DNA from 2 places in the Kitasatospora sp. NPDC048365 genome. Region 1 is predicted to be linked to the other one. Evidence: predicted binding sites of a transcription regulator. Region 1 holds the regulator's gene; the other holds the start of a gene.
What was found. Region 1 encodes HrcA, which represses chaperone genes, less so after heat shock. Its sites were predicted from a motif close to TTNGCACTCNGNNNNNCNGAGTGCNAA; they were not measured.

Region 1 (14,309 bases):
GAAGCCGCCCCCCGGAGGTCCTCGTTGAGTTCCGCGCAGTCCATGATCGAGCGGCGTCCGCCCTCCGTGGCCCACCTCTTCCTCAGCAGGGTAAAGGCCACCCCGGAGCACGAGGCGTACCGCTTCCCCGTTCCGGTCGACGAGCACGCCGCCGACGGCGCTCCCGGTGCCGAGCAGTGGCGGTCGCTGACCTGGGCGCAGACCGCCGAGCGGGTCAAGGCCGTGGCGGCCGGCCTGATGGCGCTGGGCATCGAGGCCGAGGACCGGGTGTCGATCTCCTCCGCCACCCGGGTCGAGTGGATCCTCGCCGACCTGGGCAACATGTGCGCCGGGGCCGCGACCACCACCATCTACCCCAGCACCAACGCCGACGAGACCGCCTTCATCCTGGCGAACTCCGGCAGCCGCGCGCTGTTCGCGGAGGACGTCAAGCAGCTGGCGAAGGCGGCGGAGGAGAAGGCCCAGCTGCCGGACCTGCGCTGGGTGATCCTCTTCGACGCGGCGGACGAGCTGCCGGTCCACGACGGCCTGGAGGTGCTCACCCTCGCCGAGCTGGAGAAGCGCGGCGCCGCGTACCTGGCCGAGCACCCCGACGCGATCGAGAAGGCGGTCGACGCCCTCGACAAGGAGCAGCTCGCCACCCTCATCTACACCTCCGGCACCACCGGCCGCCCCAAGGGCGTGCGCCTGGTGCACGACTGCTGGGCGTACGAGGGCATCGCCCAGGAGGAGAGCGGCCTGCTGGCCGCCGACGACGTGCAGTTCATGTGGCTGCCGCTGTCGCACGTCTTCGGCAAGACGCTGATCTCCGGCCAGATCGCCACCGGCCACGTGATGGCCGTGGACGGCCGGGTCGACCGGATCATCCACAACCTGCCCGCGATCAAGCCGACCATCATGGCCTCGGCGCCGCGCATCTTCGAGAAGGTCTACAACGGCATCGCCGGCCGGGCCAGAGCCGAGGGCGGCGCCAAGTACAAGATCTTCCTGTGGGCCGCCAAGGTCGCCCGCGACTATGCCCGCACCACCCAGGCCAACCGGGTCGCTACCGGCCGCGACAGCGTGCCGTTCGCGCTCGGCCTGCAGCACTCGCTCGCCGACAAGCTGGTGTACGCCAAGATCCGTGCCGCGTTCGGCGGCCGGCTGCGCGGCGCGGTCTCCGGCTCGGCGGCGCTCGCCCCGGAGATCGGCTACTTCTTCGTCGGCGCCGGCGTGCCGATCCTGGAGGGCTACGGCCTGAGCGAGACCAGCGCGGGTTCCTGCGTCAACCGCGCCGAGGACATCCGGGTCGGCACCGTCGGCCGTCCGCTGCCCGGCACCGAGGTCCGGATCGCCGAGGACGGCGAGATCCTGCTCCGCGGCCCCGGCATCATGCGCGGCTACCACAACCTCCCGGAGAAGACCGCCGAGGTGCTGGAGGCCGACGGCTGGTTCCACACCGAGGACATCGGCGAGCTCTCCCCGGACGGCTTCCTGCGGATCACCGACCGCAAGAAGGACCTGTTCAAGACCTCCGGCGGCAAGTACGTCGCACCCAGCGAGGTCGAGGGCAAGTTCAAGGCGATCTGCCCGTTCGTCTCGAACGTCCTGGTGATCGGCAACGGCCGCAACTTCTGTACCGCGCTGATCGCCCTCGACGAGACGGTGATCATGCCGTGGGCCGCCGAGCACGGCCTGGCCGGCAAGTCCTACGCCGAGGTGTCCGCCGCCCCGGAGACCGTCGCGCTGATCGACGGCTTCGTCCAGCGGCTCAACGGCGAGCTGCAGCGCTGGCAGACGGTGAAGAAGTTCCACCTGCTCCCGCGCGACCTGGACGTCGAGCACGGCGAACTCACCCCCAGCCTCAAGATCAAGCGCCCGGTGGTCGAGAAGACCTACGCGGACGCGGTGGCCGGGATGTACGCCGGCGCCAACGAGGCCTGATCCCGCCCGTCCGGTACGGCTTTCCGAGATCGGTGAGCCGTACCGGACAATGGGGGCATGCCCTCCGCACTTCCCGACGGCGACCCGGTGCCGTCCGACGGTTCCCTGCCCGCCCACGCGCTCCGTGGGCTCGGCTCGCGACCGTTCGGCTTCTATGTCCACGTGCCGTACTGCGCCAGCCGCTGCGGCTACTGCGACTTCAACACCTACACCGCCACCGAGCTCCGCAGCTCCGGCGCGGTCGCCTCGCAGGAGACCTACGCCGACAACCTGATCGCCGAGGTCCGGCTCGCCCGCAAGGTGCTCGGCGACGCCGACCTGCCGGTGCAGACCGTCTTCCTCGGCGGCGGCACGCCCACCCTGCTGCCCGCCCGCGACCTGGTCCGGATGCTCGCCGCGATCCGCGAGGAGTTCGGCCTCGCCGACGGCGCGGAGGTCACCACCGAGGCCAACCCCGAGTCGGTCGACCCCGCCTACCTGGCGGAACTCCGTGAGGGCGGCTACAACCGGCTCTCCTTCGGCATGCAGAGCGCCCGCCCGCACGTCCTGCAGCTGCTCGACCGGCACCACACCCCCGGCCGCCCCGAGGCCTGCGTCGCCGAGGCCCGCGCGGCCGGCTTCGAGCACGTCAACCTCGACCTGATCTACGGCACCCCCGGCGAGTCCGACGACGACTGGCGGGCCTCGCTGGACGCCGCGATCGGCGCCGGGCCCGACCACGTCTCCGCCTACTCGCTGATCGTCGAGGACGGCACCCGACTGGCCGCCCGGGTCAAGCGCGGCGAACTGCCGATGATCGACGACGACGTGCACGCCGACCGCTACCTGATCGCCGAGCAGGCGCTCGCCGCCGCCGGCTACTCCTGGTACGAGGTCTCCAACTGGGCCACCACCGACGCCGGCCGCTGCCGCCACAACGAGCTGTACTGGACCGGCGCCGACTGGTGGGGCGCCGGACCGGGCGCGCACAGCCACGTCGGCGGCGTCCGCTGGTGGAACGCCAAGCACCCGGCCGCCTACGCCCAGGCCCTCGCGGAGGGCCGCACCCCGGCGCTCGCCCGCGAGGTGCTCGCCGAGGAGGACCGCCGGGTCGAGCGGATCCTGCTGGAACTGCGCCTGGTCGACGGCTGCCCGCTCACCCTGCTCACCGCCGACGGCCGCGCCGCCGCCGAACGCGCGGTGGCCGACGGCCTGCTGGACGAGGACGCCTTCGCCGACGGCCGGGCCGCGCTCACCCTGCGCGGACGCCTGCTGGCCGACGGCGTGGTCCGCGACCTGGTCGACTGACGGCGGACCGGTCCCCTCACTCCTGCGGGTGAGCGATGAAACGCTCGGCGCGGCTGCGGCCAAGTAGGGAGTGAAGGGGACGGCCCGGGTCCGACGTCGAGCATCCGGAGGACGACCGGCGCACCGTCCGGATCGACCCCGCCCGGATCCCGGCGGGCGCCACCCTGCTGGTGATCGTTCAGAACTTCGGTCAGCCGCGGCCCGAAGGCCCGTCGGCCTTCACCACCAGGGTCGTCGACACCCTGCCGAGCTGCGTGCCGCCGGTGGTCCGGGTGGTCGAGGCCGCCGGCTGACACACGGTCACCGACTCCGAGGGCCGACCCGGGTGGTCATTGACCCGGCTCTGTCGTGAAGTCGATCAGCTCCTCGACGCGGCCCAGCAGGGCCGGTTCCAGGTCCTTGTAGGAGTTCACCGAGGCGAGGATGCGCTTCCAGGCGGCCGGGGTGTCCACCGGCCAGCCGAGGCGGCGGCAGATGCCCTGCTTCCAGTCCTCCTCGAAGGGCACGTCCGGCCAGCCGGGGATGCCGACGCTGGACGGCTTCACGGCCTGCCAGATGTCGATGTACGGGTGGCCGACGACCAGCACGTGGTCGCCGGTCACCCGGGCGGCGATCCGGTGCTCCTTGGTGCCGGGCAGCAGGTGGTCGACCAGCACGCCGAGCCGCCGGCCAGGGCCCGGGGCGAACTCGGCGACGATCGCGGGCAGGTCGTCGATGCCCTCCAGGTACTCGACCACCACGCCCTCGATCCGCAGGTCGTCGCCCCAGACCCGCTCGACCAGCTCGGCGTCGTGCCGGCCCTCCACGTAGATCCGCGACTCCCGGGCGACCCGCGCCCGGGCCCCCGGGACGGCGACCGAACCGGAGGCGGTCAGGCCCGGCCCGCGGGCCGGCGCCGGAGCGGTCGGCCGCACCAGGGTCACCACCCGGCCCTCCAGCAGGAAGCCGCGGTCCGTCAGGGGGAAGACCCGGTGCTTGCCGAAGCGGTCCTCCAGGGTCACGGTCCAGCCCTCGGCGGTCCGCTCGCAGCGCACCACCGCCCCGCAGAACCCGGTGGCAGCTTCCTCCACGACCAGGTCGCGTTCGGCCGCCACCTCGGGCGCGGGCTGCTGCTTCTTCCACGGCGGGGTCAGATCCGGCCCGTAACTCCTGCTGCGCATCTGACCGAGTCTACGGCCGCTGACCGGCCGTCACCCGGGAGACCCGCACACCCGGCGCACCCCACACACCTGCACCCCACACACCTCGCACCGGCCTGCCCTCACCCCGGGTAGGGCGCGGCGATCGCCAGTACCTCGGCGATCCGCTGCTTGACCGCCTCGCCGTGGGGGAGCGCCCGTACCTCGCCACCGACCCAGTCCGGGCGGACCCCGCGGTCGGCGAGCAGGTAGAGCACGCGCAGGGTGCGCAGCGTGTTGGAGGCGAACGGCGGCATCGGGCCGGGCTCGCCGGTGGCGAAGACCTCCGCGATCCGGTCCAGCCAGGCCACCGCCCGGTCCTCGGCCAGCTCCTCGCGGGTCAGGGTGAGGGCCAGCGCGAAGCCGAGCCGGTCGTCCTCCATCGCGTCCCACACGTGGTCGGTCGGTGCGAGCAGTCGGGCTGCGCCGAGGGCGAGCGGCTCGGCCGGGTCCACCTCGGGGTGCTCGCCGAAGGCGCGCAGCAGGTCGGCGCCGTGCGCGACCGCGTGCAGCCACCCCAGCGCCGGGTCCCACCCGCGCAGGTCGGTCTCGGCGGGGTACCAGCGGCCGAACGCCGCCAGCCACTGCGGCCGGTACGCACCGGCCCGGACGAGCTTCGCCAGGACCAGGGGTGCGAACGTCCGGGCCTGGATCTCCGGATCGTCGAAGCGTTCGGCCAGCTCGTCCCCGAGGGCCAGTCGCGCCTCGGGCGCCAGCTCGGGCACCCAGCGCGCCAGCAGCGGGTAGGCCCGCTCGTCGCGCTCCACCGGGTCGGGCGAGCGCAGTGCGGCACTCGCCACCGCGACGGACTCGGCGGAGGGGGCGGCGGCTTCCAGAAGGTCCCAATCGGTCACGGGCGGACTCTAGTCCGGCCGGGGAAGCGGCGGCGAGGGAATACCCGGAGGCGGGCGGCGGCCCGCGACGCGGCCCGTCGATACTTCTCGGTGTGACGGAACCGGACGAAGCGACGGGTGGGCCCCTGGAGTGGGGCGTGGTGGCCAATGTGGCCCGGTCGACCACGCACGGGCCCGGCGGTGCCCGAACGGAGTCGGGGCTGAAGCACTTCGCTCCGGGGGCGAGGCTGTGGGTGGTGCCTCCCCGCTACGCGGACGAGGACGAGCAGGTGCAGGTGATCGGGGTCCACCGCGGTGGGCGCAGGCGGCAGATCTCCCTGATCATTTTCCGGCGGCACCTGGAGAACTTCCGGGTCAAGGGCGTCCACAGCCCGGCGGTGCAGAGGGTGCGGGCGGACGGCTGGTACTGGGGCTGGAACCGGGTGTGGTGCTGTCCGGAGCTGGCGCAGCCCTGGGTGGACCGGTGGAACGCGCTGGCCGCCGGCCTGCCGGCGCCCGACTTCCCGCCGTGGCCGGCCCGCTCCACGGTCGCCCCGGACGCGGGCCCGTGCCCGCACCTGCCACCGGCCCGGCCCGGGCCGGCGTGAGGGGCTAGTCCGTCAGGCCCGGGGCGCCCCAGACGGGGAACCAGCGGGAGAGGTCCTGTTCGACCCGGAGGTCGTTGGTGAGCAGGCCCTTGGCCTGGAGCTCGACCGGGCTGTTGCGCTTCTCGCCGCCGCCCGGCATCGGGGCGAACGGGTAGAAGGTGCCGCGCTTGTAGAGGTAGACCAGGCCGAGGGACTGCCCCGCGGGGTTGCGGAACGCGACGATCGAGCAGAGCAGCTGCGGTCCGAAGCCGTTCGCCTCCAGCTCGCTGTTGACCGCGTGCAGGTCGTTGACCAGGTCGGCGATCTCCTCGGGGGTGTGGCGGGCGAGCAGCCAGGTGTAGCCGTAGGAGTCCTGGGAGACCTCGACCGGGACGCCGCCGCGCGCGGTGTCGGCGTCCAGGAGCTCGCGGACCTGCGTCTGGACGTCGGCGAACGCCCCGCCCTCGACGGCGGCGAAGCACACCGACCCGAGACCGGTCGGCCGGAAGCCGGACGCGGCCTCCAGGGTGAGCGCGGCGGAGGGGACGGCGAACAGCTGGTCCAGGTCGGGCTTGACCGGCTTGGAGCGGCCGAACAGGGCGTCCAGGAATCCCATCTCAGGTCCTCTCGGGTCCGCGAGGACCGATCCTCGCGGATCGGGGCTCGGTGGCCGGGCCGGCCGGGTTCAGGTCGGCTTCAGTGGCCGAGTTCGGTGGAGATCTTCTCCAGCTGCTCCAGCCGCCGCTCCAGCGTCGGGTGGGTGGAGAACAGCTGGCCGGCGGCCTCGCGGGCGCTCAGCGCGGGGGCGAAGTAGAAGGCGTTGTACGGCTGGGCCTGGCGCAGGTCCTTGGTGGGGATGGCGGCGATCTGCCCGCTGACCTTGGTCAGGGCGGAGGCCAGCGCGCTGGGCCGGCCGGTCAGCTGGGCGGCGGCCCGGTCGGCGGCGAGTTCCCGGTAGCGGGAGAGCAGCCGGGTGAGCAGGAAGCTGATCGCGTACACCACCATGGCCACCAGCGGGACGATCAGTGCCGCGATTGCGGCGTTGGAGTCGTTGCTGTTCCGGTTGGAGCCGACGAATCCGCCGTACAGGGCCATCCGGGTGATCGCCCCGGCCAGCACGCCCAGGAATCCGGCCACCGTCATCACCGCGACGTCCCGGTGGGCGACGTGCGAGAGCTCGTGGGCGAGGACGCCCTCCAGCTCCTCCGGTTCGAGCCGGCGCAGCAGGCCGGTGGTGACGCAGACCACGGACTTCTCGGGTTTGCGGCCGGTGGCGAAGGCGTTCGGCATGTCGTTGTCGGCGACCGCCACCCGGGGTTTGGGCATGTCGGCCAGGGCGCAGAGCCGGTCGACGGCGCCGTGCAGCTGCGGGTACTGCTCGGGCGTCACCTCGTGGGCGCCCATCGCCCGTTCGGTGATCTTGTCGCTGAACCAGAACTGGGCGACGAACAGGCCGCCCGAGATCAGGACGATCAGCGGCCACGCGCCGCGCAGCAGCACGATCAGCAGCCCGGTGAAACCCACGTACACCAGGCCGATCAGGAACATCGTGGTGACCATCCGCCCGGTCAGGCCGCGGTCGGGCGCGAACCGGGAGTGCTGTGACGTCGACATCGCCGCTTCCTCCTCAGGTGCCTTCTGACTTCGATGCTGCCACTCGGACGAGGATCACGTGGCCGGGCCGTTCCTGCCGTCGGACCCGGGCCTTACACTGGCTGGTACGGTCCTGGCACTCTGCCTTCCGGAGTGCCAGACGGGGGACGGCTACCAGGTCAACGGACGAAGACGGAGGTGCGTGCCATGCCCGAGGACGGCAAGCCCGAGGCTCGGCGGTTCGACGCCCGCCCGTCTGTCCGCCCGCTCGACGAGCGGCGGCTCGCGGTGCTGCGCGCGATCGTCCAGGACTACGTGGGCACCGAGGAGCCGGTCGGCTCCAAGGCCCTGGTCGAGCGGCACAACCTGGGCGTCTCCCCGGCCACCGTGCGCAACGACATGGCCGCGCTGGAGGAGGACGGGTACATCCAGCAGCCGCACACCAGCGCGGGCCGGATCCCCACCGACAAGGGCTACCGGCTGTTCGTCGACCGGCTCGCCGAGGTCAAGCCGATGTCCGCGCCCGAGCGGCGCGCCATCCGGCACTTCCTGGAGGGCGCCGTCGACCTGGACGACGTGGTCGCCCGCACGGTGCGGCTGCTCGCCCAGCTGACCCGGCAGGTCGCCGTCGTCCAGTACCCCTCGCTGACCCGCTCCACGGTGCGGCACATCGAGTTGGTCGCCATCACCCCGACCAAGCTGATGCTGGTGCTGATCACCAACACCGGCCGGGTCGAGCAGCGGCTGGTCGACTGTCCCGGCACGGTGGGCGAGACCCTGCTCGGCGACCTGCGCGCCAAGCTCAACGGCATGGCCGGCGGCTGTCCGCTGCCCGAGGTCCCGGTGATCCTGGAGGATCTGCCGTCCGGCTTCGAGCAGGTCGAACGGCCGATCGTCAGCGCCGTGCTCGCCACCCTCTTCGAGACCCTCGCCGAGCAGAACGAGGAGCGGATCATGCTGGCGGGTACCGCCAACCTGACCCGCTTCGGCCACGACTTCCCGCTCACCGTCCAGCCCGTGCTGGAGGCGCTCGAGGAGCAGGTCGTCCTGCTCCGCCTCCTGGGTGAGACGGCGGAGTCCGGGATGACGGTCCGGATCGGCCACGAGATCGCGTACGAGGGGCTCAATTCCACCTCGATGGTCTCGGTCGGTTACGGTTCGGGCGACCAGAGCGTGGCAAAGCTCGGGGTGATCGGTCCGACCCGGATGGATTACCCGGGCACAATGGGGGCGGTGCGAGCGGTGGCACGGTACGTGGGTCAGATCCTGGCCGAGTCGTAGCAGGGATGCCGGTCAGAGCCGGCGCAGTCGATCGCAAGCACTTCTAGAGGCGGAACAAACCGGAGCATTTGGTGGCCACGGACTACTACGCGGTACTCGGCGTCCGACGCGACGCGGGGCAGGACGAGATCAAGAAGGCGTTCCGACGCCTCGCACGCGAACTGCACCCGGACGTCAACCCCGACCCGAAGACGCAGGAGCGGTTCAAGGAGATCAACGCCGCCTACGAGGTGCTCTCCGATCCGCAGAAGCGCCAGGTCTACGACCTCGGCGGCGACCCGCTGTCGCCCAACGGCGGCGGCGCGGGCGGGTTCGGCGCGGGCGCGGCGGGCTTCGGCTTCTCCGACATCATGGACGCCTTCTTCGGCGCCGCCTCCGGCCAGCGCGGTCCGCGCTCCCGGACGCGCCGCGGCCAGGACGCCATGATCCGCCTGGAGATCACCCTGGAGGAGGCCGCCTTCGGCACCACCAAGGAACTCCAGGTCGACACCGCCGTCACCTGCACCACCTGCAACGGCGAGGGCGCCGCCCCCGGCACCTCCGCGCAGACCTGTGACATGTGTCGCGGCAAGGGCGAGGTCTCCCAGGTCACCCGGTCCTTCCTGGGCCAGGTCATGACCTCCCGCCCCTGCCCGCAGTGCCAGGGCTTCGGCACCGTGGTGCCCACCCCGTGCCCCGAGTGCGCCGGCGACGGCCGCGTCCGGGCCCGCCGCACGCTGACCGTGAAGATCCCCGCCGGTGTCGACAACGGCACCCGGATCCAGCTGGCCGGCGAGGGCGAGGTCGGCCCCGGCGGCGGCCCCGCCGGTGACCTCTACGTCGAGATCGCCGAGACCGCCCACCAGGTGTTCCAGCGGCGCGGGGACGACCTGCACTGCACGGTGACCATCCCGATGACCGCCGCCGCGCTCGGCACCCAGGTGCCGCTGCAGACCCTCGACGGGCTGGAGGAGGTCGACATCCGGCCCGGCACCCAGAGCGGCCAGTCGATCCCGCTGCACGGTCGCGGCATCACGCACCTGCGCGGGGGCGGCCGGGGCGACCTGATAGTGCATGTCGAGGTGCAGACGCCGACCAAGCTCGACCCGGAGCAGGAGGAGCTGCTGCGGCGGCTCTCCATGCTGCGCGGGGAGGAGCGTCCGTCGGGCCAGTTCGCGCCGGGCCAGCAGGGGCTGTTCTCCCGCCTGAAGGACGCCTTCAACGGCCGGTAGGAGCTCGTTCCAGGGGCTCGGGGAACTGTGAGGTCGGCCTCGCAGTTCCCCGAGCCCTGTTGTCGTTACGCATCGAGAGAGGTACTTCGTCATGACTGCGCCGGTGTTCGTCGTCGAGACCGCCCTGCTGGCCGGGGTCGCGCCGGGGGCGACGGTGCGTCTGGAGGGGGCGGAGGGGCGGCACGCCGTTGCGGTGAAGCGGCTGGAGGCCGGTGAGGCGGTGACGCTGGCGGACGGGCTGGGGCTCGGCGTGTTCGGGACGGTCGCCGCCGTGCACGGCAAGGACGCGCTGGACGTCGCCGTGGCGGAGGTCCGCGAGGAGCCGGAGCCGAGCCCGCGGATCGTCGTGGTGCAGGCCCTGCCGAAGGGCGACCGCGGTGAGCTGGCCGTCGAGACGATGACCGAGGTCGGCGTGGACGTGGTGATCCCGTGGTCGGCGTCCCGGTGCATCACCCAGTGGAAGGGCGACCGGGGCGCCAAGGCGCTGGCCAAGTGGCGGGCGACCGCGCGGGAGGCGGGCAAGCAGTCGCGGCGGCTGCGCTTCCCCGAGGTGCGCGAGGCGATGACGACCCGTCAGCTGGTCCCGTTGCTGGAGCAGGCGGCGCTGGCCGCGGTGCTGCACGAGGAGGGCGCGGCACCGCTGGCCGCGGCGGAGCTGCCGGTCGGCGGGGACATCGTGCTGGTCGTCGGCCCGGAGGGCGGGGTCGCCCCGGAGGAGCTGGCGGCCTTCGCCGAGGCGGGTGCGCAGCCGTACCGGCTCGGGCCGTCGGTGCTGCGGACGTCCACGGCGGGTGTCGCGGCGGGCGCCCTGCTGCTGGGCCGCACCGGCCGCTGGGCGTAGCGCGCCGTTCCGGAACGCCGGAATTCGTGGCCGGACCGTCCCCGGCTGCCTATGGTGGCGGATGTGACAGATTCTCAGCGCGGCTACCTGCGCCATCCCCATGTGCACGGTGACCTGGTCACCTTCGTTGCCGAGGACGATGTCTGGCTGGCCCCGGTGGCGGGTGGGCGGGCCTGGCGGCTGACGGCGGACCAGGTGCCGGTGGCGCACCCGAGGTTCTCGCCGGACGGTCGGCACATCGCCTTCACCTCGATGCGGGACGGCGCGCCGGAGGTGCACGTCGCGCCGGTGGACGGCGGCCCGTCCCGGCGCCTGACGTTCTGGGGCAGCCCGTTCACGGCGGTGCGCGGCTGGACGGCGGACGGCCGGCCGGTGGCGACGACCACCGGCGGGCAGGCGACGATCCGCCGCACCTGGGCGTTCGCCGTGCCGCTGGACGGCGGCCCCGCCGAGCGGCTGCCGTACGGCCCGGTGAGCGGGCTGGCGCAGGAGCCGGGCGGGGAGCGGACGCTGCTGGTGTCGGCGTTCGGCCGGGAGCCCGCGATGTGGAAGCGCTACCGCGGCGGGCAGACGGGCAAGCTGTGGATCGGTACGACGGAGTTCGCCCGGCTGCACGCGGACCTGGACGGGCACCTGGAGTCGCCGCTGTGGGTGGGCGAGCGGGTGGCGTTCCTGTCGGACCACGAGGGCGTCGGGCAGCTGTACTCCAGCCTTCCCGACGGCGGTGACCTGCGCCGGCACACGGACGGCGGGTTCTACGCCCGCGGCGCGTCCACCGACGGCACCCGGGTGGTCTGGTACAGCGCCGGTGACGTCTGGCTGCTGGACGACCTGCGGGGCGCCGAACCGCGCCGGCTGGAGCTCACCCCGGCGGGGCCCCGGACGCTGCGCCAGCCGCGGCCGGTGTCGGCGGGCGGCCGGATCGACTCGGTCGCCCCGGACCGGACCGGCCGGGCCAGCGCCGTGGTGGTGCGCGGCACCGTGCACTGGCTGACCCACCGGGAGGGCCCGTCCCGGGTGCTGGACGAGACGGCCGGGGTGCGGGCCCGGCAGGTGCGGGTGGTGCCCGGCGAGGACGGCGGGCAGGGCGCGGTGTGGGTGACCGACGCCGAGGGTGACGACGCGATCGAGTACGCGCCCGCCGTACTGGGGGCCGAGCGGCGGCGGCTGGCCGCCGGGCGGCTCGGCCGGGTCCGGGCCCTGGAGGTCTCCCCGGACGGCAGGCTGCTGGCGGTCGCCGCGCACGACGGCCGGGTGCTGCTGGTCGCGCTGAGCGACGGCGCGGTGCACGAGCTGGCCCGCAGCGGCGACGGCGAGGTGAGCGGGCTGGTGTTCAGCCCGGACTCGGCGTGGCTGGCCTGGTCGCAGCCGGTGCTCGGCCCGTGGGCGCTGCGCCAGATCATGCTGGCCGACCTGACCTCACGGACCGTCAGCGAGGCGACCCCGCAGCGCTTCCACGACTACTCGCCGGCCTTCACCGCGGACGGGAAGCACCTGGCGTTCCTGTCGGTGCGCAACTTCGACCCGGTGTACGACGCGCACGTCTTCGACCTGTCCTTCCCGGCGGGCACCCGGCCGTACCTGATCACGCTGGCGGCCGACACCCCGTCGCCGTTCGGCCCGCAGCGGGCCGGGCTCGGCCTCGGCGGGGACGAGGACGAGCCGAAGGACGAGAAGAAGGACGAGGCCTCCGCGCACCCGGCGACCCGGGTGGACCTGGACGGGATCGCCGACCGGATCGTCCCCTTCCCGGTGGAGGGCGGCCGGTTCGGCTCGCTGCGGGCCGCCAAGGACGGCGTGCTGTGGACCCGGCTCCCGTTCGTCGGCGAGCTCGGCGACACCGCGTCCTCGCTGGAGGCCGACGAGCCGAGGGCCGCGCTGGAGCGCTTCGACCTGAAGAAGCGCCGGGTCGAGCAGCTGCTCGGCGGGCTGGACGGGTTCGCGGTCAGCGGTGACGGGGCGCGGCTCGTCGTCCTCGACGAGAGCGACCTGCGGGTGGTGCCCGCCGACCGGAAGGCCGGCGAGGACGACGACCTGGACGTGGACCTGGACCGGATCCGGGTCACCGTCGACCCGGCCGCCGAGTGGCGGCAGATGTTCGACGAGAACGGCCGGCTGATGCGCGACAACTTCTGGCGCGCGGACCTCGGCGGCGTCGACTGGGCGGGCGTCCTGGAGCGCTACCGCCCGCTGGTCGAGCGGGTCGGCTCGCACACCGACCTGGTCGACCTGCTCTGGGAGACCGTCGGCGAGCTGGGCACCTCGCACGCGTACGTGATCCCGCCGGGGCGCGGCGCGGAGGCGGCCCGCCGGCAGGGCCTGCTCGGCGCCGACCTGGTGCGGGACGGCGAGGTGTGGCGGGTCGAGCGGGTCCTGCCCGGCGAGTCCTCGGACCCGCGGGCGCGCTCGCCGCTGGCCGCGCCCGGCGTCGCGATCCGGCCCGGTGACGCGGTGCTGGCCGTCAACGGCCGGCCGGTGGACCCGGTGGCGGGCCCGTTCCCGCTGCTGGCCGGCACCGCCGGGCAGCCGGTGGAGCTCACCGTGGTCGGCAAGGACGGCACCGGGGAGCGGCACCCGGTGGTGGTGCCGCTCGCCGACGAGGAGGCGCTGCGCTACCACGACTGGGTCGCGGGCCGGCGGGAGCTGGTGCGGGAGCTGTCCGACGGGCGGCTCGGGTACCTGCACGTGCCGGACATGCAGAGCGCCGGCTGGGCGCAGCTCCACCGCGACCTGCGGGCCGAGATGGCGCGCGAGGGGGTCGTGGTCGACCTGCGGGAGAACCGGGGCGGCCACACCTCGCAGCTGATCATCGAGAAGCTGGGCCGGAGGATCATCGGCTGGGACCGGGCCCGTGACATCGACGCGGCCGAGCCGTACCCGGCGGACGCCCCGCGCGGGCCGGTGGTGGCGCTGGCCAACGAGTTCTCCGGCTCGGACGGCGACATCGTCAACGCGGCGATCCAGGCGCTGGGCATCGGCCCGGTGGTCGGCACCCGCACCTGGGGCGGCGTCATCGGCATCGACAGCAAGTACCACCTGGTCGACGGCACCCTGGTGACCCAGCCCAAGTACGCCTTCTGGCTGGAGGGGTACGGCTGGGGCGTGGAGAACCACGGCATCGACCCGGACGTCGAGGTGGTGGTGGCCCCGCAGGACTGGGCGGCCGGCCGCGACACCCAGCTGGCGGAGGGCGTCCGGATCGCCCTGGCGGCCCTGGCCGAGACCCCGGCGAGGACCGCGCCCGAGATCGGCGGGTGACCACGGGCGGTACGCTTCGCGGCGTACTGACAAGCATTCAGGAGGAGAGCGAGATGGCCGGCGAGGCGCAGTCCGACTGCCTGTTCTGCAGGATCGTGGCGGGGGAGATCCCGGCGACGGTGGTGCGCAAGACCGAGCGCACGCTGGCGTTCCGGGACATCGCGCCGAAGGCGCCGGTGCACGTGCTGGTGATCCCGCACGTGCACTACCCGAACGCCGCCGAGCTGGCGGCGGCGGAGCCGGAGATCGCCGGTGAGCTGCTGGCGGAGGCGGGCCGGGTGGCCGAGGACGAGGGGATCTCCGACTACCGGCTGATC
Region 2 (14,309 bases), on a different contig from region 1:
GGGGACCTGTCCGGGTACCCCGATCCCGTCCGCCGCGTGCTCGGCCCGATGGGCGGGACGACCCTGGCCGACGGCCTGTACCGGTTCCACACCGCCGACAGCGCCGCCTCGGCGAACGCCGCCTGCGCCGAGCTGGTCCCGGGCTTCGCCGAGCGGTACGGGGTGTTCGCCTTCGACTGGCTGGGCCGCGAGTTCGCGGTGAACACCGAGGACGGCACGGTGGCCGCGGTGGACTTCGGCTCGGACGAGTTCCTGGAGAGCGAGCTGAGCCTGGACGAGTGGCACGACGTGGTCGCCGCCGAGGCCGACGACCTGCTGCTGCTCGCCCAGTACCTGGAGTGGCGCGCCGCCAACCCGCAGACCGGCCCGCTCGCCTTCGACCAGGTGGTGTGCCACCGCCACCCGCTCTTCCTGGGCGGCGCGGACGAGGTGGACAACCTGGAGCTGAGCGACAAGGACGTGCACCGCACCCTGTTCACCCAGATCGCCGTCCAGGTCCGCGACCTCCCCCCGGGCACCCCGATCCACCTGGACCTGGGCTAGCGCACGCGAAGGGGCGCGGGGTGGAACCCCGCGCCCCCTCGAAGGTCGTACCGTCAGCGGCTGGTGTAGTTCGGCGCCTCGACGGTCATCTGGATGTCGTGCGGGTGGCTCTCCTTGAGGCCGGCGGAGGTGATCCGCACGAACCGGCCCTTGGACTCCATCTCGGCGACGGTGGCGGCGCCCACGTAGCCCATGGTCTGGCGGAGGCCGCCGACCAGCTGGTAGAGCACCGCGGAGAGCGGGCCGCGGTAGGGGACCTGGCCCTCGATGCCCTCGGCGATCAGCTTCTCGTCGGAGGAGACGTCGGCCTGGAAGTAGCGGTCCTTGGAGAAGGACCTCGCCTGGCCGCGGGACTGCATGGCGCCCAGCGAGCCCATGCCGCGGTAGGACTTGAACTGCTTGCCGTTGATGAACAGCAGCTCGCCCGGCGACTCCTCGCAGCCGGCCAGCAGCGAGCCGAGCATCACGGTGTCGGCACCGGCGGCCAGCGCCTTGCCGATGTCGCCGGAGTACTGCAGGCCGCCGTCGCCGATCACCGGCACGCCGGCCGCCTGGCAGGCGAGCGCGGCCTCGTAGATCGCGGTGACCTGCGGGACGCCGATGCCGGCGACCACGCGGGTGGTGCAGATGGAGCCCGGGCCGACACCGACCTTGACGCCGTCCACGCCGGCGTCGATCAGCGCCTGGGCGCCGTCACGGGTGGCGACGTTGCCGCCGACCACGTCGACGCCGACCGCGGCCTTGATCTTGGCGATCCAGGCCAGCGCGTTGTGCGAGTGGCCGTGCGAGGTGTCGACGACCAGGAAGTCCACGCCGGCGCCGACCAGGGCCTGGGCCCGGTCGAAGGCCTCGGCGGAGGCGCCCACGGCGGCGCCGACCAGCAGACGGCCCTCGGCGTCCTTGGCGGCGTTCGGGTACTTCTCGGCCTTGACGAAGTCCTTGACGGTGATCAGGCCCTTGATCCGGCCCTCGTCGTCGACCAGCGGCAGCTTCTCGATCTTGTGGCGGCGCAGCAGCGCCATCGCGTCCTCGCCGGAGATCCCGACCTTGCCGGTGATCAGCGGCATCGGCGTCATGATCTCGGAGACCCGGCGGCTGCGGTCACTCTCGAAGGCCATGTCACGGTTGGTGACGATGCCCAGCAGCTTGCCGTCGGGCGAGGCGACCGGCACGCCGGAGATCCGGAAGCGGGCGCACAGCGCGTCCGCCTCGGCCAGGGTGGCCTCCGGGCCGACGGTGATCGGGTCGGTGACCATGCCGGACTCGGAGCGCTTCACCAGGTCGACCTGGTTGACCTGGTCCTCGATCGACAGGTTGCGGTGCAGCACGCCGACGCCGCCCTGACGGGCCATCGCGATCGCCATCCGCGACTCGGTGACCTTGTCCATCGCCGCGGACAGCAGGGGGATGTTGACCCGCACGTTGCGCGAGACCCGCGAGGAGGTGTCGACCTGGTTGGGGAGCACCTCGGAGGCCCCGGGCAGCAGCAGGACGTCGTCGTACGTGAGTCCGAGCATCGCGAACTTCTCGGGTACGCCTGCGGCGTTGTAAGACATGTGAAGGGGACCTTCCGTGGCGGGCCGTCGATCTCTGTCGCGCCCAGCGAGGGTTTCCGGGCACGTCTCTCTGCTGGGTGGACGGCCGCGGTCGCGGCGACCACCCGCGCGCACCGGCATCGGCCTCGGCCGCCAAGACGCCCGGTGTTTGGAGGAACCTCCGAGGGAACCCCGCTCACACCCACGAAACTTTGGCGACCCGACCAGGCGCCGATACCCCATGGTACTGGTGTCCGGGGGTGTCCCCGTCGCGCCTTCTTGACAACACCGGAGCTACGAGGACTCTTCCGCGAGCGCGCGGAGCCGGCTCAGCGCCCGGTGCTGGGCCACCCGGACGGCGCCCGGCGACATCCCCAGCACCTCACCGGTCTCCTCGGCCGACAGCCCGTCCGCCACCCGCAGCAGCACCAGCTCGCGCTGGCGGGCCGGCAGGTTGGACAGCAGCTCCTTGATCCAGGCGGCGTCGCTGCTCAGCAGCGCCCGCTCCTCCGGGCCGAGCGACTCGTCCGGCGTCTCCGGCAGGTCGTCCGGCGGGATCACCGTCGAGCCGGGCCCGCGCATCGCGGCCCGCTGCAGATCGGCGACCTTGTGCGCGGCGATCCCGTACACGAAGGCCTCGAAGGGACGCCCGGTGTCGCGGTAGCGCGGCAGCGCCACGAACACCGCGACGCAGACCTCCTGCGCGACGTCGTCCACGTGGTGCCTCGCGTTGCCGGGCAGCCGGACCAGCCGGCCCCGGCAGTAGCGCAGCGCCAGCGGGAGGACGTAGCCCAGCAGCGCCTCGATCGCCGGGCCCTCGCCGCGCACCGCGGCCGCGACCAGTTCGGCGATCTCCGGCGAGGTGGAGCCGGCCGGCTGCTTGGCACGACGGTCCGACGCGTACGACGGATCGGCGGCCGGGCCCTCGGGCTCGGGCCGGGCCGGCTCGGGCTGAGCCGCACTCGGGGCGGCTGCCTCGTCGTCGCGCATCGGTCCATGGTGCCTGCTCGGCGCGGAAAACGCGGCACCGCGTCCGGACTTGTGCATCGGAACGTTATGCGTCGCCGCGTGCACCGTGCCGCCTCCCCTGCCTGTCCGCTGGTCCCCGAGGTGCTCCACTCCTCCATGGTGCAGCCTCGGGACCGCAACGTCACACGTCCGCGCTCAGCGGACGAGGCCCCAGCGGAAGCCGAGCGCCACCGCGTGCGCGCGGTCCGAGGCGCCGAGCTTCTTGAACAGCCGCCGGGCGTGGGTCTTCACGGTGTCCTCGGAGAGGAACAGCTCGCGACCGATCTCGGCGTTGCTGCGCCCGTGGCTCATGCCCTCCAGCACCTGGATCTCACGCGCCGTCAGCGTCGGCGCGGCACCCATGTCGGGGCTGCGCAGCCGGCGCGGCGCGAGCCGCCAGGTCGGGTCGGCGAGCGCCTGGGTCACGGTGGCCCGCAGTTCGGCGCGCGAGGCGTCCTTGTGCAGGTACCCGCGGGCGCCGGCGGCGACCGCGAGCGCCACGCCGTCCAGGTCCTCGGCGACGGTGAGCATGATGATGCGGGCGCCCGGGTCGGCCGAGAGCAGTCGGCGGACCGTCTCCACCCCGCCGAGGCCGGGCATCCGGACATCCATCAGAACGAGATCGGAGCGGTCGGCCACCCAGCGGCGGAGGACCTCCTCACCGTTCGTCGCAGTGGTCACCCGGTCGACGCCGGGCACGGTCGCGACCGCTCGGCGAAGCGCCTCCCGGGCGAGCGGGGAATCGTCGCAGACGAGTACGGATGTCATGACCGTCGTCCTCCGCAGCTGATCCGCGTCACGTTGAGCCTCCTGGCTGGTACGAACCTCTCCGACACGGCCGGCCGACGACGGACCCCGGAATTGATCGCCGATGCCACCGCGATCGTTCCCGGGCTCCCACGCCCGCTAACCGCCTCCGCACATCCAACGACCGTCACCCGAATGAGTTACGGCCTTCAGGGCCATCTCCACCACTGTACGTGGCCAACCCATCACGGATCAGGCACCTCGCGGTGCACACGCCGCACTTTTGTGCTGCTCGTGCGCGGTACCCGCGTCCTGCGCGCCGCCCGACGGCCTTCCACGCCCGGCGCGCCACCCGGTTGTCGCAGCGCGCCCGTCCAAACCTATTGCCCCGTTTGTCCGTTTTTATAGCTTCTGTGGGGTCATTGACTGTTGTGTCGGTCTGTGGGTGACTTGTCCTGTTGGTTGGCGTAAGTCATATTTCCAGGTGTCCCTACCGGCCCCGTGCAGCCTCGCCGCACCATCCTCGCCGAGCTGTCAGGTCCCGAGTCCTCGAAGGGTATGAGCCATGGCAGATTTCTCCCGCCTCCCCGGCCCCAACGCCGACCTGTGGGACTGGCAGCTGTCCGCCGCCTGCCGCGGCGTGGACAGCTCGCTCTTCTTCCACCCGGAGGGCGAACGCGGGGCCGCCCGGAGCTCGCGCGAGGCGAGCGCCAAAGAGGTGTGCATGCGCTGCCCGGTACGCGCCCAGTGCGCCGCCCACGCCCTGGCGGTGCGCGAGCCCTACGGCGTCTGGGGCGGACTGACCGAGGACGAGCGCGAGGAGCTGCTGGGCCGCGCCCGCAACCGGCTGGCCGAGGTGCCGCTGGCCATGCCGAGCACCATCCGGCGCTGACCTCGCCGAACGGGCCGGGCGGCGCTCAGTGCGGGGCCGCCGCCGCCTCCAGCTGATCCAGCATCAGCGCCACCGCCGGAACCTCCGCCAGGTCCGGCAGGGTCAACGCCACCACCTGTCGCCGGGCCGGCCCGCCGATCGCCGCCCGCACCGGCACCGCGACCACCCCGGTGTGGCGCACCGACTCCAGCGCCAGCCCCGGCAGCACCGCCACCCCCAGCCCGGCCGCCACCAGGCCGACCACGGCGGGGTAGTCGTCGGTCGCGAAGTCGATCCGGGGCTCGAAGCCGGCGTCCGCGCACAGCTCCACCAGGTGTCCCCGGCACTGCGGGCAGCCCGCGATCCACTGCTCGCCGGAGAGCTCCGCCAGTTCCACCGGGCGGTCGGCGTCGCGGTCCGCCAGCGGGTGGCCCTCCGGCACCACGCCCACCAGCGGGTCGTCGAGCAGGGGGCGCACCACCAGGTCCGACCAGTCGTTCGCCGCCGCCGAGGCGGCCGCCTCCAGCGCCGCCTCGGCCCGCGCCTCGCGCGGCGTGGCGTGCGGCGACGGGCGGAACGCGGCGCCGCCCTGCGAGTCCGGGTACCGGAACGCCAGCGCCACCTCGCACTCGCCGCCGCGCAGCATCGTCAGCGACTCCGGCGGCTCCGCCTCCACCAGCGACACGCGCACCCCCGGACGGGCGGCACGCAACCGGGCGACGGAACGCGGCACCAGGGTGGAACTCGCGGTCGGGAACGACACCAACCGCACCCGTCCGGCCCGCAGCCCGGCGATCGCCGCGACCTCCTCCTCGGCGGCGGACAGGCCCGCGAGGATCCCCGTGGCGTGCTTCAGCAGCACCCGGCCGGCCTCGCTCAGCTGCATGCCCTTGCCGGAGCGCACCACCAGCGGGGTGGCCACCGACTTCTCCAGCGCCTTCATCTGCTGGCTCACCGCCGGCTGGGTGCAGCCCAGCTCCCGGGCGGCGGCGGAGTAGGAGCCGGTCCTGGAGACGGCACGCAGGACACGCAGATGGCGGGCTTCGATCACGGGGTCAACGATACGGAAAGCGCCAGGGGCGCGAGGAGTGGTTCCTCGCGCCCCTGGTCAGCTGTTCAGCCGTGCCGCGTGCCTCAGTGGCTGTGGCCGTGGCCGCCGTGCGAGTGGCCGTGACCGTTGTCGGCCTCCTCCTCCTTCTTCTCCACCACGAGGGTCTCGGTGGTGAGCAGCAGGGAGGCGATGGAGGCGGCGTTCTCCAGGGCGGAGCGGGTGACCTTGACCGGGTCGATGACGCCGGCCTTCAGCAGGTCGCCGTACTCGCCGGTGGCGGCGTTGAAGCCGTGGCCGGCCTCCAGCTCCGCGACCTTGTGGGTGATGACGTAGCCCTCGAGGCCGGCGTTCTGGGCGATCCAGCGCAGCGGCTCGGCGAGCGCCTTGCGGACGACCGCGACACCGGTCGCCTCGTCGCCGGTCAGGCCGAGGCCGTCGTTCAGCACCTTCTGGGCGTGCACCAGGGAGGCGCCACCACCGGCGACGATGCCCTCCTCGACCGCGGCGCGGGTCGCGGAGATGGCGTCCTCCAGGCGGTGCTTGCGCTCCTTGAGCTCGACCTCGGTGGCCGCGCCGACCTTGATGACGCAGACGCCGCCGGCCAGCTTGGCCAGGCGCTCCTGCAGCTTCTCGCGGTCCCAGTCCGAGTCGGTGTTGGCGATCTCAGCCTTGATCTGGTTGACCCGGCCGGCCACCTCGTCGGGGGCGCCGGCGCCGTCGACGACGATGGTCTCGTCCTTGGTGACGGTCACGCGGCGGGCGGTGCCGAGCACCTCCAGGCCGACCTGGTCGAGCTTGAGGCCGACCTCCTCGGAGACGACCTGGCCGCCGGTGAGGGTGGCGAGGTCGCCGAGGATGGCCTTGCGGCGGTCGCCGAAGCCCGGGGCCTTGACGGCCACCGCGTTGAAGGTGCCGCGGATCTTGTTGACCACCAGGGTGGAGAGCGCCTCGCCGTCCACGTCCTCGGCGATGATCAGCAGCGGCTTGGAGGCGCCGGCCTGCAGGACCTTCTCCAGCAGCGGCAGGAGCTCCTGGATGGAGGAGATCTTGCCCTGGTTGATCAGGATGTACGGGTCCTCGAGGACGGCTTCCTGGCGCTCCGCGTCGGTGACGAAGTACGGCGACAGGTAGCCCTTGTCGAACTGCATGCCCTCGGTGAAGTCCAGCTCCACGCCGAAGGTGTTGGACTCCTCGACGGTGATCACGCCGTCCTTGCCGACCTTGGCGATGGCCTCGCCGATCAGCTCGCCGACCTGCGGGTCCTGCGCGGAGAGGGCGGCGACGGCGGCGACGTCCTCCTGGCCCTCGATCTCGCGGGCGATGGAGAGCAGGTGCTCGGAGACGGCGGCGACGGCCTTGTCGATGCCCTTCTTCAGGGCGGCCGGGCCGGCGCCGGCGGCGACGTTGCGCAGGCCTTCGTTGACCAGGGCCTGGGCCAGCACGGTGGCGGTGGTGGTGCCGTCGCCCGCGACGTCGTTGGTCTTGGTGGCGACCTCCTTGACCAGCTGCGCGCCGAGGTTCTCGTACGGGTCGTCGAGCTCGACCTCGCGGGCGATGGTCACACCGTCGTTGGTGATGGTGGGGGCGCCGAACTTCTTGTCGATGACGACGTTGCGGCCCTTGGGGCCGATGGTCACCTTGACGGTGTCGGCCAGCTTGTTGACACCGCGCTCCAGCGAGCGGCGGGCGTCCTCGTCGAACTGCAGGGTCTTCGCCATGATCCCGTTTCCCTAGGGTTGTGCTGTCTACGTGAACCAACAACCGCGCCCCGGGCCCCTGTCAGTACTGACACGGATCCGGGGCGGGCTGGAACGACTTACTTCTCGATGATCGCGAGGACGTCGCGAGCCGAGAGGACCAGGTACTCCTCGCCCTGGTACTTCACCTCGGTGCCGCCGTACTTCGAGTACAGGACGATGTCACCGACGGCGACGTCGAGCGGCAGGCGCTGGCCGTCCTCGAAGCGGCCCGGGCCGACGGCCAGGACGACGCCCTCCTGGGGCTTCTCCTTGGCGGTGTCCGGGATAACCAGGCCGGAGGCCGTGGTGGTCTCGGCGTCGAGCGGCTGGACCACGATGCGGTCCTCGAGCGGCTTGATGGCAACCTTGCTGCTGGTGGTCACGTCCGAGCTCCCCTTCGGAGATTACGGGGTTGTCTTTCAGGTAGGTGGCGATGACTGCACGTCTGCCGTCGCGGGGGTCAGACGCGCTCCATCGCGTTAGCACTCTCCCTGGGGGGAGTGCCAGGAACGACCATAGGACGCCGTTAGCACTCAGTCAACCAGAGTGCCAACAGCGTCGCGCGGGACTCGCGCGAACCCGGGGGGAGAATGGGCCCGTGGAGATCGAATCGTTCCGGGCGCTGCTGACCGGTCAGGGCCGCGACCTGCTGGCCGAACTGCGGGAGTTCACACCCTCCGAGGAGCTGGCGCTGGCCACCCGGCTGCGCCGGGACCACCCGGCCGACCTGGTCCGGGCCGCCTTCGAGCAGGCCCGGCTGCGGCAGCGGGCCCGCGACAAGTTCGGCGCGGACGCCGACGCGATGTTCTTCACCCCGAACGGCGTCGAGCAGGCGACCCGGCGCAGCGTCGCCGACTGGCGGGCCCGGCGCTTCGCCGGACTCGGCGTCAAGCGCCTCGCCGACCTGTGCTGCGGGATCGGCGGCGACGCGATCGCCCTGGCCCGCGCCGGGGTGGCGGTGCTGGCGGTCGACCGCGACCCGCTGACCTGCGCGGTCGCCGAGGCGAACGCGGCGGCGCTGGGCCTGGCCGAGCTGGTCGAGGTGCGCTGCGCGGACGTCTTCGAGGTCGACACCGCCGGGTACGACGCGGTCTTCACCGACCCGGCGCGGCGCACCTCGCGGGGCCGGGTGTTCGACCCGGAGGCGTACTCGCCGCCGCTGTCCTGGGCGATCGAGGCGGCCCGGCGCACCCCGTACGGCGCGCTGAAGGTCGCCCCGGGCATCCCGCACGAGCTGGTCCCGGACGGTGCGGAGGCGGAGTGGGTCTCCGACCACGGCGACGTGAAGGAGGCGGTGATCTGGTTCGGCACGGGGGCGGCCGCCCCGCACCGCGCCACCCTGCTCCCGGGCGACCGGACGCTGGCCGGCGGCGACCTCCCGGACCCGGAGGCCGGCCCGGTCGGCCGCTACCTGTACGAGCCGGACGGCGCGGTGATCCGCGCCCACATGGTCGCCGAGGTGGCCGCGCAGGTCGAGGGCCGGCTGATCGACCCGATGATCGCGTACGTCACCTCCGACCGCCTGGTGCCCACCCCGTTCGCGCACGCCTTCGAGCTGACCGACGTCCTGCCGTACAACGTCAAGAAGCTCAAGGCGCTGCTGCGCGAACGGAAGGTCGGCACCGTGGTGATCAAGAAGCGCGGAATGTCGATCACCCCGGAGGAGCTGCGCCGCCAACTGAAGCCCACCGGGCCGAACACGGCGACGGTGATCCTCTCCCGCACCGACCACGGGCCGCTGATGATGCTGGGTCAGCCGCTCTGATCAGGGTGCCTGGATGTAGTCCTCCAGGCGGGCGACCGCGAAGCCCTGCTCGTGGATGCGGCGCAGCATCTCGGCGAACATCTCGGTCATGGTCTCGCCCTTGAGGTCCTTGGGGCCGCGGAAGTGGGCGAGGATGATGTCGCCGGGCTTCAGCTTCTTGTCGGCGGCCTGGTACTGCATGTCGTGGATCTGCATGGACTCGCGCCAGAGCACGATCGCGCGCGGACCGCACTGCTGCACCGCGGTGTTGAGGGCGGCCGTGTTGGCGCCGTCGCCGTAGGGCGGGCGGAACAGCAGCGGGGCGGTGCCGTACTGCTCGGTGAGGGCGGTCTGGGCGTCGCAGATCTCGGAGTGCTGCTTCTCGGCCGGGACCTTGCTCATGATCGCGTGGTCCACGGTGTGGTTGTGGATGTGATTGCCCAGCGCCTGGAGCCGCTTGAAGTAGCCGTAGTCGTCCTTGACGATGTCGCGGGTCAGGAACATCGAGACCGGGACCTTGAGGTCGGTCATCATCTCGACGAACCTCGGGTCCTTCTCGGCGCCGTCGTCGATGGTGATGAAGACGACCCTGTCCTTGGTCGGCACCTCGCTGAACACCGGCACGGCACCGGACCCGGCCAGCTTGATCGGCCTGTCGGCGGGCGCGGCCGGGGCGGCGGCGAGCGGCTGCAGGCCCCACTTGGCCCACCCCGCACCCGAGTCGGCGGCCGCTGACGCGGCGGCAGGACCGGACGCCGAGGGCGCGGCCGCGGGGGCCGAGGCGGCCGGTACGGGGAGGTTGTTGGCGGAGCTCGGCGTGGATCCCCCGCAGCCGGTGGCGGTCGCCAGCAGGGCCAGGACGGCCACCGCGCCGTACGTCTTCTTCACCGTTACCGCTCTCCCCGGAATCGCCCAGCGACGTCCCGGGGAACGCTACTCGACGTGGGTGCGGCTGAATGTCCACCTGTGGGCGGGTCTTGCCAGCAGATCGGCGGGGGTCTCGGGCACGTCCGCGTCCGCGGGCTCGCCCGTCCACCAGGTGATCAGCAGCACCCGCTCGCCCGGCGCGGTGAGCACCTCGGCGCGCTCCAGGCCGGGCGTGCCGCGCAGCGCGGGCAGTGCGACCTCCCGGACCCAGGCGTGCAGTTCGGGCCCGCGCCCGTCGGCGGCGCGGGCCTCCCACATCCGGGCCAGGGTCACGAGGAGAGCGCCTGATGGGCGTGCGCGTGGAAGTCCTTGTGGGGCACGTGCGTCTCGGTGACCGGCAGCGAGGAGTCCGCGGACAGGTCGAGGGAGGAGGGGGTGCGGTTCCGCCACACCATCTCGGAGCCGAGCGCGGCGACCATCGCGCCGTTGTCGGTGCACAGGCCCGGCCGGGGCACCCGCAGCACGATGCCGGCCTTGTCGCAGCGCTGCTGGGCCATCTCGCGCAGCCGGGAGTTGGCGGCCACGCCGCCGCCGATCATCAGGTGGTCGACGCCGTTGTCCTTGCAGGCGCGGACCGCCTTGCGGGTGAGCACGTCGGTGACGGCCTCCTGGAAGGACGCGGCGACGTCGGCGACCGGCACCTCCTCACCGGCCCGGCGCCTGGCCTCCACCCAGCGGGCGACGGCGGTCTTCAGGCCGGAGAAGGAGAAGTCGTACGCAGGGTCGCCGGCGTTGTTCAGGCCGCGCGGGAAGGCGATCGCCTTCCCGTCGCCCTCGCGGGCCATCCGGTCGACCACCGGGCCACCGGGGAAGCCGAGGCCGAGCACCCGGGCGACCTTGTCGAAGGCCTCGCCGGCGGCGTCGTCGATGGTGGCGCCGAGCGGGCGGACGTCGCTGGTGATGTCGGAGGACAGCAGCAGCGAGGAGTGGCCGCCGGAGACCAGCAGCGCCATGGTCGGCTCGGGCAGCCGGCCGTGCTCCAGCTGGTCGACGCAGATGTGCGAGGCGAGGTGGTTGACGCCGTACAGCGGCTTGTCGAGCGCCCAGGCGTACGCCTTGGCGGCGCTGACGCCGACCAGCAGGGCGCCGGCCAGGCCGGGGCCGGCGGTGACCGCGATGCCGTCCAGGTCGCTCGCCTTGACCCCGGCGGTGTCCAGGGCGCGCTGGATGGTGGGGACCATCGCCTCCAGGTGCGCGCGGCTGGCGATCTCCGGGACGACGCCGCCGTAGCGGGCGTGGTCGTTGACGCTGGAGGCGACCGCGTCGGCGAGCAGGGTGGTGCCGCGGACGATGCCGACGCCGGTCTCGTCGCAGGAGGTCTCGATGCCGAGGACGAGGGGTTCGTCAGCCATGGTCAGGGTCCTTGGATTCGTGAGCTTCGTGCGTGGGGTGGTCGAGGCGCATCACCAGCGCGTCCACGTCGGCCGGCTGGTAGTAGCCGCGGCGGATGCCGACCGGCCGGAACCCGTGGCGCTCGTACAGCTGCTGGGCGCGGGCGTTGTCGACCCGCACCTCCAGCAGCAGTTCGGCGCAGCCGCGGCGGCGGGACTCCTCGATCAGGTCGGTGAGCAGGGCGCCGCCGAGGCCGCGGCCCTGCCGTTCGGTGTCGACGGCGATGGTCTGGACGTCGCTCTCCCCGCCGACCGCCATCAGCCCGGCGTAGCCGAGGATCGCGCCGTCCGGGTCGGTGGCGACGGTGTAGTGGCGGGTGCCGCCGTCGTGCGCCTCGGCCAGCTCGGACCAGTACATGCCGCGCGACCAGGCGTCCTCGGGGAAGAGGCGCAGTTCGAGTTCCATGACCGGCTCGATGTCCCACCACCGCATGGGTCGCAGGGTGACCGCGGTCATTGCGGGAGCACCGCCTTGTAGCCGGCCGGCACCTGGGCGTCCGGGCGGCGCAGGTAGAGCGGCGCGTTGGCGAGCAGCTCGCGGCCGGCGGCCAGCTCGGCCGCGGCGAAGTCGGCGAGCGCGCCGGCCGAGACGTGCTCGGGGCCGCTCGCCCCGCCGAGGCCGTACAGCAGCGCGCCGGCGCCGACCGCCCGCTCGACCGGCGGCAGTTCGGCCGGACGGTCGACGGCGGGGCCGGCGGTGCGGCGGCCCTCGGCGTCGTAGGCGGCCCAGTAGACCTCCTTGCGCCGGGCGTCGGTGGCGACCGTGAACGGCCCCTCGACGCCCTCGCGGCGGGCCTGGTGGGCGATCGCGTCCAGGGTGCAGACGCCGTGCACGGGCAGGCCGAGCGCGTCGCCGAGCGCGGCAGCGGTGACCAGGCCGACCCGCAGGCCGGTGTACGGGCCGGGGCCGACGCCGACCGCGATCCCGGTCAGGTCGCGCTTGTCGACGCCCGCCTCGCGCAGCACCCGGTCGACGGTCGGGAGCAGCAGCTCGCCGTGGCGTCTGGCGTCGACCTGGAACGCTTCGGCGAGGACGGCCGTGCCGTCGTGGACGGCGGCGGTGACGGCGGGGGTTGCGGTGTCGAACGCGAGCAGCAGCACGGCTCCAAGGTTAGAGGGTGCCGGGCGGGGCGCAGGACCACGTGGGAACACAATCCGATGAGTCGGGCTGTGCGGTGCGGAGCTGGCACGATGGGCGCGGAGAGCTGATGCGGGCACGAGCCGACGGTGGGAGCTGACGTGGCGAAGCTGGGTCCTGGTGTGGTGGTCGGTGGGCTGACCGCGGGTGCGCTGGCCGTGGTGGGCGTGCTGGCCTTCCAGGCGAGCGGCGCGCCGGGCCGGGCCGCGGCCGCGCCGAGCGCCCCGGCCTCCGCCTCGGCCTCGCCGTCGCCCTCCGCGACCGTCGCGGGGCCCGCGCTGCCCGCCGAGTCGGGCTCCGGGCTGCGGGTGGTGTACGCGGTGAAGGACCACCAGGTCTGGCTGGTCGACCCGAGGAAGACGCCGCAGGTGGTGGCCGCGTTCAAGGTCTCCCCGGGCTCGGTGGACCCGGCGGTGGGCACCTACACGGTGTACGGCCGGACGGCCTCCGGCACGGGCACCGACCAGCGGCCGATCGAGCACGTGGTGCGGTTCGCCAAGCAGGGCGAGACGGTCTTCGGCTTCAGCGCGCTGGTCGACGAGAAGGCGCCGGCGCCGTCCGCCGCGGCCGGCCTGAAGACCGGCGGCATCCGGGCCTCCCGGGCCGACGGCCAGACGCTGTGGGACTTCGCCCCGACCGGCACCCGGGTGGTCGTGCTCCCGTAACGGCCGGCTGCGCTAGGCGGCCCTGGGGGTGCGCTCCGGCGGGGTGGAGACGGCGGCGGCCGCCCGGCAGGCGGCCAGCAGCGCGCTCATCGGTACCTCGGCCGGGGCCTGCTCGGGCCGGGCGGGCTGCTCGACGGGTCGGGGCCGCTCGGCGGCGGGGGTGGTGCTCGACATGGGGCGCCTCCCAGTTAGGCATACCTAACCTGTGACGGCCATCCCATCACGGGCGCGCGCCCCGCCGCAACACCCCGGGGGCGGACCGGTTACGAACCGACCGGCCGCTCACCCATTTCGGTGAGATCCACGTCGACCCAGCGCGCGCCCAGACCCGTGAGGGTGACCGTGCGCGGATCGCTGTCGTCGGCCGCCTCGCCGCCGAGCGCCCGCTCGATCCGGACCTCCAGCCGGTCCTCGGACAGCTGCTCGACCTTGCCCTCGCCCCACTCCACGACCACCACCGACTCGGGCAGCGAGACGTCCAGGTCGAGGTCCTCCATCTCGTCGAGGCCGCCGCCGAGCCGGTACGCGTCCACGTGCACCAGCGCCGGGCCGTCGCCGAGCGGGGGGTGCACCCGGGCGATCACGAAGGTCGGCGAGGTGACCGCGCCGCGCACCCCGAGCCCCTCGCCGAGGCCCCGGGTCAGCGTGGTCTTGCCCGCACCGAGCTCGCCGGAGAGCAGCACCAGGTCGCCTGGGCGCAGCAGCGCGGCCAGCTCCCGGCCGAGGCGGTTCATCCGCGCGGCGGAGTCGACGGTCAGAGTGGTCCGGTTTCCCATCGGGGGGTCGGTGTCCTTCCTGGGTGTTCGGGGTCAGTCCGAGCCGTCCGCCAGGTCCTGGACGGACGGCGGGAGCGGCGCGGCGTGGGCGTGCGCGGCGGCGGCCACCAGCAGCGCGGCGAGCTGCCGGTCGACGGTCCCGGGGCGCTCCAGCATCACCAGGTGCCCGGCGTC

Region 2: the regulator HrcA is predicted to act here: its motif matches at 8,021-8,047, upstream of groES (co-chaperone GroES).

Annotation. Positions count from the first base shown of each region.
Region 1 is NZ_JBICYJ010000015.1:113,591-127,899, reverse strand. Features, by position in the region: gene ACGFX4_RS17700 (AMP-dependent synthetase/ligase) at 25-1,923, shown strand; gene hemW (radical SAM family heme chaperone HemW) at 1,981-3,210, shown strand; gene ACGFX4_RS17690 (hypothetical protein) at 3,381-3,503, shown strand; gene ACGFX4_RS17685 (DUF3097 domain-containing protein) at 3,540-4,370, opposite strand; gene ACGFX4_RS17680 (DUF2785 domain-containing protein) at 4,472-5,242, opposite strand; gene ACGFX4_RS17675 (hypothetical protein) at 5,479-5,829, shown strand; gene ACGFX4_RS17670 (hypothetical protein) at 5,834-6,424, opposite strand; gene htpX (zinc metalloprotease HtpX) at 6,505-7,422, opposite strand; gene hrcA (heat-inducible transcriptional repressor HrcA) at 7,609-8,682, shown strand; gene dnaJ (molecular chaperone DnaJ) at 8,754-9,893, shown strand; gene ACGFX4_RS17650 (16S rRNA (uracil(1498)-N(3))-methyltransferase) at 9,985-10,734, shown strand; gene ACGFX4_RS17645 (PDZ domain-containing protein) at 10,798-13,992, shown strand; gene ACGFX4_RS17640 (histidine triad nucleotide-binding protein) at 14,046-14,309, shown strand, end outside.
Region 2 is NZ_JBICYJ010000004.1:144,208-158,516, reverse strand. Features, by position in the region: gene ACGFX4_RS05590 (hypothetical protein) at 1-543, shown strand, start outside; gene guaB (IMP dehydrogenase) at 597-2,099, opposite strand; gene shbA (RNA polymerase sigma factor ShbA) at 2,373-3,068, opposite strand; gene ACGFX4_RS05575 (response regulator transcription factor) at 3,243-3,854, opposite strand; gene ACGFX4_RS05570 (WhiB family transcriptional regulator) at 4,399-4,725, shown strand; gene ACGFX4_RS05565 (LysR substrate-binding domain-containing protein) at 4,751-5,755, opposite strand; gene groL (chaperonin GroEL) at 5,839-7,473, opposite strand; gene groES (co-chaperone GroES) at 7,572-7,877, opposite strand; gene ACGFX4_RS05550 (SAM-dependent methyltransferase) at 8,093-9,259, shown strand; gene ACGFX4_RS05545 (polysaccharide deacetylase family protein) at 9,260-10,126, opposite strand; gene ACGFX4_RS05540 (hypothetical protein) at 10,172-10,438, opposite strand; gene tsaD (tRNA (adenosine(37)-N6)-threonylcarbamoyltransferase complex transferase subunit TsaD) at 10,435-11,517, opposite strand; gene rimI (ribosomal protein S18-alanine N-acetyltransferase) at 11,510-11,989, opposite strand; gene tsaB (tRNA (adenosine(37)-N6)-threonylcarbamoyltransferase complex dimerization subunit type 1 TsaB) at 12,010-12,657, opposite strand; gene ACGFX4_RS05520 (hypothetical protein) at 12,796-13,359, shown strand; gene ACGFX4_RS05515 (hypothetical protein) at 13,372-13,533, opposite strand; gene tsaE (tRNA (adenosine(37)-N6)-threonylcarbamoyltransferase complex ATPase subunit type 1 TsaE) at 13,623-14,135, opposite strand; gene ACGFX4_RS05505 (alpha/beta fold hydrolase) at 14,169-14,309, opposite strand, start outside.